Regions from separate parts of the Actinoplanes sp. NPDC049668 genome, predicted to be linked through region 2. Evidence: riboswitches for the same ligand, from Rfam matches in the RefSeq annotation. Region 2 holds a riboswitch; the other holds the start of a gene.

Region 1 (4,401 bases), on a different contig from region 2:
TGCAAGCAGAACGATCGGGGCCCGGGGCGCCCGGTTCGTGCGCGCACGAGGTCGTTTATCCGCGTCCTACTTGCCCCGTGCCGAGTGACCGGGTAGCAAGGCAACCATGACCAGCACCCTGGCACCGCCCGTCACCGTGCACCGGGTCACGCCCGGCGACGCGGCCCGGATGCGGGCGCTGCGGCTGGAGATGCTGGCCGACAGCCCGCTCGCGTTCCTGGAGACGGTGGCGCAGGCGGCGGCCCGGCCGCACGCCGACTTCCGGCGGCGCATCGTCCAGGCCTCCTCCGGCAGCCAGCTGGCCCAGTTCGTCGCGGACCCGGGCGGGCGGCTGATCGGCCACGCCGGCGGCACGGTGCTGCCCGAGGAGCCGGACGCGACGGTGATCTTCGCGGTCTACGTCACACCGGCGCACCGCGGCAGCGGCATGCTCGCCGAGTTGATCGAGGCGGTCGCGCAGTGGTCGGCCTCGATCGGGCGGAACGAGCTGATGCTCGAGGTGGTGGTCGGCAACGACCGGGCCGTCCGGGCGTACGAGCGGCTCGGTTTCGTGGACGGCGGGAAGCGGGTGCCGCACCCGGTCATCCCGGCCCTGACCGAGCTGCAGATGCGCCGCCGGGCCTGAGGCCGGTGACGAGGTGGGCTGGGCAACGGTCCGGACCGCGCTCACCGCGGTGAACGGCACCACGCTGGTCGGCCTCGGGCTCGCCGTACTCTGCGGCACCAGGATCCGCCGCGGGCCGGGCGGGATCCTGATCGCGGAGGGCTACCGCCGAAAGATGCCGCCCGCGACCTGCTTCACGGTCGGCTCGGTGATCATCACCCGGCGCACGGCCGACTGGCTGCTGCACGAGAGCCGGGCCGGCCTGCTCGCGCACGAGACCCGGCACGCCGGGCAGTACGCCGTGTTCGGCCCGCTGTTCTGGCCCGCGTACTGGGCCTGCTGCGGCTACTCCTGGGCGATGACCGGAACGGCCGGCACGCGCAACGCGTTCGAGCGGCATGCCGGGCTGGCACTGGGCGGTTACCGCGAGGCGCCGCTGCGGCCGGGCCTACGGCGACTGAGGCGCTGAGGCGGGAGAATTTGGTCGGGAGGACGGACGCACAGCGCCTCCGGCACTGGGTCGTTGGGCCCCTAGGAGATTGTCGCCAAGCTCAAAGGTGGGGCCACGTACGGCGTCACGTCCTCCCGCGTAGAGCATCCTGCCGACCCTGGGATCCTTCCGCAAGTCCTCAGGGGAAGGAATTCTCAACGTTGGGCAGATGTTTGACTACTCTGAGTTATCCGAGGAGGCCGGCGTCGCGGGCGCCGCGCAGCGACGGCTTGATCCGGTGAGTGGGTCCGACCTGCCCGGCGACGGCGTCCAGAGTCTTCAGTCCCTCGCCGGTGTTGAAGACGACGGTCTCCTTGTCGGGGTCCAGCCGGCCGCTCGCGACGAGCTTGCGGAGCACCGCGACGGTGACCCCGCCGGCGGTCTCGGCGAAGACGCCGGTGGTGCGGGCGAGCAGCTGGATGGCGTCGCGGATCTCGTCGTCGCCGGCGTAGTCCATCCAGCCGCCGGTGCGGGTCACGGCCTCGATCGCGTACGCGCCGGCGGCCGGGTCGCCGATGTTGAGCGACTTCGCGATGCCGGTCGGCTTGACCGGGATGATCTGGTCGGTGCCGTTGTGCAGGGCCGTGGCGATGGGGTTGCAGCCGGCCGACTGTGCACCGAAGACGGTCCAGCCGCCCTCGGGCGCCTCGACCAGGCCGATCTCCACGAGCTCGGTGAAGGCCTTGTCAATCTTGGTGAGCAGCTCGCCGCTGGCCATCGGCACGACCACCTGTGCGGGGATGCGCCAGCCGAGCTGCTCGGCGACCTCGTAACCCAGAGTCTTCGAACCCTCGGCGTAGAACGGCCGCACGTTCACGTTGACGAAGGCGGTGTCCTCGAACTCGTCGGTCTCGACGAGCTCGCCGCAGAGCCGGTTGACGTCGTCATAGGAGCCGTCGATCGCGACCAGGTCGCCGCCGTAGACGGCGGTGGTGATGACCTTGCCCTGCTCGAGGTCGCCGGGGATGAAGACGATGGAGGGCACCCCGGCGCGGGCGGCGTGCGCGGCGACGGAGTTGGCCAGGTTGCCGGTCGAGGCGCAGGCGAACCGGGTGAAGCCCAGCTCGCGGGCGGCGGTGAGCGCGACGGAGACGACCCGGTCCTTGAAGGAGTGCGTCGGGTTGGCGGAGTCGTCCTTGACCCAGAGCGGCGCGCGCAGGCCGACCTCGGCGGCCAGGGCGGCGGCGGCGACCAGCGGGGTCAGGCCGGGGTCGAGGGTGACCCGGCCGGCGGGATCCTGCCCGGTGGGAAGCAGGGCGGCGTAGCGCCAGATGTTCTGCGGGCCGGCCTCGATCTGCTCGCGGGTGACCTTGGCGAGGGCGGCGGGGTCGTAGGCGACCTCGAGGGGGCCGAAACACTCGTAACAGGCGTGCTGCGCGACGAGCGGGAATTCGGCGCCGCAGCCGCGGCAGACGAGGGCGCGGGCGGGGCTGAGGGACTTGCTGGGGGCGTCGACGGCCGACGTCATAATGAGGCCTTCCTCTCATCTTTCCCCGGGCGTCGTGCGACGCACATGGGGACGGAATTAGCACCTGCCGCACGCGGCCTCGTCATCGAGACATGCGCGGTGGTTGCCGGGGCGTCATCGGGCCGTTCCCTCAGCCCCTCTGGATGAGGTATTCAGTTGTGTTTCCAACACCTTACGACGCGGGCGGCGAAATCGGAGCCGACCGTCCCGAGGTGTGAGCGACGTCCTTCCCTCGCGATAGATGCCGGTCGATTGATTCACAGCATTCTCTGAGGTTGGTTCCCGGGCCGGGACCCTAGTCTCCATTGAAAGTCATGGATCTGTTGCCGACCGTTCACCTGGTCGCCACTCGGAAAGCCTTGAGGGAAGGGCCCCGTCATGCCTCGGCTAGCTCTGTTCGCGATCGACCTCGTTGCGGTCTGTCTGCTCGTCTTCGGGCTCTACTTCCCACGGCACCGCCGCCGCGATCTCGTCGTCGCGTACCTCGGTGTCAACGTCGGGGTGCTGGCCGTCGCCGGCTCGCTCAGCTCGAGCACCGTCGGGGCCGGGCTCGGGCTCGGGCTCTTCGGCGTGCTCTCGATCATCCGGCTGCGCTCGACCGAGCTGGACCAGCACGAGGTCGCCTACTACTTCTCCGCGCTGGCCCTGGGCATCCTCGGCCCGCTCGGCGGAGGCTCGGCCTGGCTCGCGCCCGGGATGATGGCGCTGATCCTCGCCGTCATGTACCTCGGGGACCACCCGCGGCTGTTCCGCGGCTACCGGCGCCAGGTCCTCGTCCTCGACTCGGCGATCACCGACGAGGTGGCCCTGGTCGCGAAGCTCGAGCAGCTGCTCGGCGCGCGGGTGCACGCCGTCTCGGTCGAGCGGGTGGACCTGGTCAACGAGACCACGGCGGTCGAGGTCCGCTACTCCCGCACGCCCGGCGCGGCGCCCGCCGGCGCCACCGGCCGCGAGGCCGCGACGGCGGGAACGCACAGGTGACCACGACACCCGCCCGGACCGTCGGCGACCGGCTGGACGGGCTGGCGGGGCTGGGGCCGATCGGGCTCGACGAGCTCACCGCGCAGGCCGAGTTGCAGGTCAGGCGGGACCGCAAGTACGTGCTCGCGCTCGACGACCTGGCCCGGCTGCTGCCGGCCATCGGCCGAGACGCCCGGATCCTCGACATCGACGGCATCCGGCTCTTTCGCTACGGCTCCGTCTATTTCGACACCGCCGACCTGCTCTGCTTCCGGCTCACCGCGCTGCGCCGGCGCCGCCGGTTCAAGATCCGGACGCGGACCTACCTCGACTCCGGAGGGTGTTGGCTCGAGGTCAAGACCGAGGGCGTGCGCGGCGGCACGGTCAAGACCCGGCTGGCGTACGAGCAGCGGCAGCAGGGCGACCTCGCACCCGGCCGCTGGTTCGTCGAGGCCGTCCTCGCGGAGCTCGGCGGCATCGCCGGGCTGTCCTTCGGGCCGGTGCTGACCACCCACTACCTGCGCAGCACCCTCTATCTCCCGGCCTCGCAGAGCCGGGTGACCATCGACGTCGACCTGTCCTGGGCCGATGTCGGCCGGGCCGGGCTGAGCCTGCCCGCGCTGGCCGTCGTCGAGACCAAGACGCGGGCCGCGGCCTGCGAGGTCGACCGCCTGCTCTGGGCCCGGGGTCACCGCCCGGCGTCCATCTCCAAGTACGCGACCGGCCTCGCCGCCCTGCGACCCGGCCTGCCGTCCGCGCCGTGGCGCCGCCTGCTGCGCCGCCACTTCCATCCCGCAGCACCGGCCGGCTCCGCGCCGGCCGCCGACCGAAGGACGTGAGATGCACCGATCCCCCCTCCTGATCGCCGCCGTGGCCGGC
Region 2 (4,401 bases):
TGATGGGCCGCGCCATCTCGTCGTAGTCCGCGGGGAACCCGGGCTTCGCGGCCTTCTTCTTCGGGGGTGACGCCTGCTTGGCCTCCGTCCGGACGATCCGGTATCCGACGGTCCGGGTCAGTGCCTTGTTGATCTGCTGTTTCCACGGCATGTGCGGGATCGTAGTCGAGACTTACCCGGCCGCTCGAGAGATTGAAGCAAGTTGGTTCGGCCCGGCCGCTATCGTCCGGCGCGCCCGCCGACGAGCTGCCGGCCGGCGTCGCCCGACGTCAACCCGGCGATGGCGGTCACGAACCGGTCGATGTCGCCGTCGGTGGTGCCCAGCCCGAAACTCACCCGTAGGAGGGCCGCCGCGGTGTCGCAGCCGGCCACGGCGGCGGCGCCGGTGAGGCGGCGGGTGAGCGGGTGCGCGCAGAACTGGCCGGCCCGCACCCCGATGCCGTGCTCCTCGGCGAGCCGCTCGGCGACCGCCGCGGCGTCGCCGCCGGGCAGCGCGAGCGACACGATGCCCACCCGGGGCTGCGCGGCGCCGAAGACGCTGACCTCGGCGACGCCGGGCAGCCCGGCCAGGCCGCCGCGCAGCCGGGCCAGCAGGCTCTGCTCCCGCTCGTGCAGCGCGGCCCGGTCGGCGCGGCCCAGCGCCGCGCAGACCGCCGCCAGGGATACCGCGCCGAGCAGGTTCGGCGTGCCGCCCTCGTGCCGGGCGGGCCCGGTGGCCCAGGTGACCTCGCCGGCGGCGCCGACCGACGAGCTGGCACCGCCGCCGCGCAGGTAGGGCGCCGCCGCGTCCAGCCAGTCGGCGCGGCCCGCCAGCACGCCCGCGCCGAAGGGCGCGTACAGCTTGTGGCCGGACAGGGCCAGATAGTCGGCGCCGAGGGCGGCGAGGTCGACAGGGGAGTGCGGCGCGAGCTGCGCGGCGTCGACCACGACGCGGGCGCCGTACCGGTGTGCGACGTCGGCCAGGCGCCGGACCGGCCAGACCTCGCCGGTCACGTTGCTCGCGCCGGTGACGGCGAGCAGCGCCGGACCGCGCAGCGACCGCAGCGCCCGCTCCACGGCCTCGACGGCGGCGTCCGGGCTCGACGGTGTCGCCAGCCGCAGCGGCGCGGGCCAGGGCAGCAGGTTCGCGTGGTGCTCGCCGTCGAAGACGATCGTGGTGACGCCCGCCGGCAGGCAGCGGGCGAGCAGGTTGAGTGCGTCGGTGGTGTTGCGGGTGAAGACCACGGTGTCGCCCGGTCGCGCGCCGACGAAGCCGGCCACGATGTCGCGGGCGCGTTCGTACTCACACGTCGAGGTGCGGGACCGGACGCCCGCGCCCCGGTGGACGCTGCCGTACCAGGGCAGCAGACCCTCGACGGCGTCGGCCGCGGCGCGGACGCAGGGCGCCGACGCGGCGTAGTCGAGGTGGGCGAAACCGACGGTGTCCCCGCCCGGCAGCCGGACGGTGAGCCCGGCGCCGATGACATCGAGCTCGGTGTGCTGCGGCGTGTGCTGTGGCAACAGGGACATGTGCGCCTCCGCGAGGTCGGGGACCCCACGGGGCCCGCGCTTGCCCGCGTCGTTGTCGACGCAGGCCCGGTCCTCACCCGGAGCACCCCATCGCGAACACAAGGGTTGCCGGCCAGCAAGCCGGGGCTTTGCGCTGGCACTCATGACCAGTCCGCACCGTATCAGGTTCGGCCGTACCGGGCGGTGATGATCGTTACAGCCGGTTGGCCCGGGCCGCGTCGACGGACTAGCTTTCCTCCTCGCATACCTATCGGCTTTATAGGATTCGACGGAGTATCCGTGATTCAGATCGAGGGTCTCCGCAAGACCTACCACTCGCGGCGGCGCGACGTCGTCGCCGTCGACGGCGTCGATCTCGGCGTCCGGCAGGGCGAGATCTTCGGCGTGCTCGGCCAGAGCGGCGCCGGCAAGAGCACCCTGCTGCGCTGCGTCAACCTGCTGGAACGGCCCGACGCCGGAACGGTCGTCGTCGACGGCGTCGACCTGACGGCGCTGCGCGAGCGGCCGCTGCGGGCGGCCCGCCGCCGGGTCGGCATGGTGCACCAGCACTTCGCGCTGCTCTCGTCGCGGACGGCCGCCGGCAACGTGGCGTTCCCGCTCGAGGTGACCGGCATGTCGCGCGCCGACCGGGCCCGCCGGGTGGCCGAGCTGCTCGAGCTCGTCGGGCTCGCCGAGCGCGCCACCGCGTACCCGGCGCAGCTCTCCGGCGGCCAGAAGCAGCGCGTCGGCATCGCCCGCGCGCTCGCCGCCGGGCCGCAGGTCCTGCTCTCCGACGAGGCGACCTCCGCCCTCGACCCGGAGACCACCGGATCGATCCTCGACCTGCTGCTCGACCTGAACCGGCGGCTCGGCCTGACCATCCTGCTGATCACCCACGAGATGGACGTGGTCAAGCGGATCTGCCACTCGGCGGCGGTCATGCGCGAGGGCCGCCTCGTCGAGTCCGGCCCGGTCGCCGACCTGCTGGGCCGCCCCGGCTCCGAGCTCGCCCGCGACCTCTTCCCGCTGCCGCCGGTGCGGCACCGGCCGGGCGAGACCGTCGTCGACGTCACGGTCAGCGGCGAGCCGGCCGACGAGCCGATCCTGGCCGGGCTCGCCCGCGCCCTCGACCTCGACGTGCGCATCCTCGACGGCGCCGTGCAGAGCCTCGCGGCGACCCGCGCGGGGCGCCTGCGGATCGCGCTGCCCGGCACCGCGGACGACAACGCCGCGGCGCTGCGGCACCTGCGCGAGCGGGGCGCCCTGGCGGAGGTGGCCGCGTGACCTGGCCGGAGCTGAACGAGTTGCTCTGGGCCGGGCTGCGCGAGACGGCCTGGATGGTCGGCTGGGCCGCCCTGCTCACCGCCGTCGGCGGCCTGCTGCTCGGCATCCTGCTGGTGCTGACCGACCGCGGTGGGCTGCTCGCCGCGCCGCCGCTCAACGCGCTGCTCGGCCTGATCGTCAACGTCGGCCGGTCGCTGCCGTTCATCATCCTGCTGGTCGCGGTCATCCCGTTCACCCGCGCGGTGGTCGGCACCACCATCGGCACCACCGCGGCGATCGTGCCGCTGACCATCGGCGCCATCCCGTTCTACGCGCGCATCGTCGAGACGGCGATCCGCGAGGTGCCCGGCGACGTCGTCTCGGCCGCGGTCGCCATGGGCGCGTCCCGGCGCCAGGTCGTCGGCAAGGTCCTGCTCCGCGAGGCCCGCCCGGGCCTGGTCGCCGGCCTCACCATCACCGTCGTCGCGCTGGTCGGCTACTCCGCCATGGCTGGCGTGGTCGGCGGCGGCGGCCTGGGCGACCTCGCCATCCGGTACGGCTACCAGCGCTTCGAGACCGAGGTCATGATCGCGACGGTCGTGGTCCTCGTCGTGTTCGTGCAAGCCATCCAGACGCTGGGCGACGTCCTCGTCCGGCGCCTGTCACACCGATAACCCCTACCGAAAGGCACCACTCATGCGCCGCCGCTCGATCGCCGCCGCCCTCGCCGCCACCGGGCTCGTCCTCGCCCTCGCCGCGTGCGGCGACTCCGGCTCCGACTCCGGATCCACCGCGCAGGACACCCTGAAGGTCGGCGTCAGCCCGGTACCGCACGCCGAGATCCTGAACTACGTCAAGGACAACCTGGCCGCGGCCGAGGGCCTCAAGCTCGAGGTGGTCGAGTTCAACGACTACATCCAGCCCAACGTCGCGCTGCGGGAGAAGCAGATCGACGCCAACTACTTCCAGCACGTCCCGTACCTGGAGGAGGAGGTAGCGGCGAAGGGCTACAAGTTCACCGCGCTCAAGCCGGTGCACATCGAGCCGCTCGGCCTCTACTCCAAGAAGTTCAAGACGCTCGCCGAGATCCCGGCCGGCGGCGTGATCGCCATCCCCAACGACCCGTCCAACTCCGGCCGCGCGCTGAACCTGCTCGCGAAGAACGGCCTCATCACGCTCAAGGACGGCGTCGGCGTCAAGGCGACCGAGAAGGACATCGCGACCAACCCGAAGAACCTCGAGTTCAAGGCCCTCGAGGCGGCCCAGCTGCCGCGCAGCCTCGAGGACACCGCGGCCTCGGTGATCAACGGCAACTACGCGATCGAGACCGGCCTGAGCCCGGCCAAGGACGCGCTCGCGCTCGAGGCCGGTCAGGACAACCCGTACGCGAACCTGGTCGTGGTCCGCACGGGCGACGAGGGCGACGCCCGGGTGGTCAAGCTGGAGAAGCTGCTGCACTCCGCCGAGGTGAAGAAGTTCATCGAGGACAAGTACCAGGGCTCGGTCCTGGCCGCGTTCTGAGCGATCCCGGTATCCCCGTAGCCCCGCGTCCGGGGCTACGGGGAGCTCCTCACTCGACCTCGCGCAGCTTGCCGGTCTCGACCTCGTAGACGAAGCCCCGCACCGAGTCCTTCACCGGGATGAACGGGT

The links. A riboswitch is a leader RNA that binds a small molecule or an ion and turns the genes downstream of it on or off. The one in region 2 is predicted to bind S-adenosylmethionine.
Region 1: linked by a shared signal. The riboswitch ahead of thrC (threonine synthase) and the one ahead of ACIBSW_RS33895 (aminotransferase class V-fold PLP-dependent enzyme) in region 2 are both predicted to bind S-adenosylmethionine.

What each region holds. Positions count from the first base shown of each region.
Region 1 covers NZ_JBITLR010000001.1:1,174,038-1,178,438, forward strand. Annotated here, with positions in the region: gene ACIBSW_RS05515 (GNAT family N-acetyltransferase) at 107-625, shown strand; gene ACIBSW_RS05520 (hypothetical protein) at 639-1,073, shown strand; gene thrC (threonine synthase) at 1,282-2,562, opposite strand; SAM riboswitch class I at 2,575-2,712, opposite strand; gene ACIBSW_RS05530 (DUF4956 domain-containing protein) at 2,941-3,543, shown strand; gene ACIBSW_RS05535 (VTC domain-containing protein) at 3,540-4,361, shown strand; gene ACIBSW_RS05540 (carbohydrate-binding domain-containing protein) at 4,363-4,401, shown strand, end outside.
Region 2 covers NZ_JBITLR010000009.1:109,927-114,327, forward strand. Annotated here, with positions in the region: gene ACIBSW_RS33890 (TylF/MycF/NovP-related O-methyltransferase) at 1-151, opposite strand, end outside; gene ACIBSW_RS33895 (aminotransferase class V-fold PLP-dependent enzyme) at 220-1,509, opposite strand; SAM riboswitch class IV at 1,541-1,657, opposite strand; gene ACIBSW_RS33900 (ATP-binding cassette domain-containing protein) at 1,789-2,772, shown strand; gene ACIBSW_RS33905 (methionine ABC transporter permease) at 2,826-3,425, shown strand; gene ACIBSW_RS33910 (MetQ/NlpA family ABC transporter substrate-binding protein) at 3,448-4,272, shown strand; gene ACIBSW_RS33915 (carbonic anhydrase) at 4,322-4,401, opposite strand, start outside.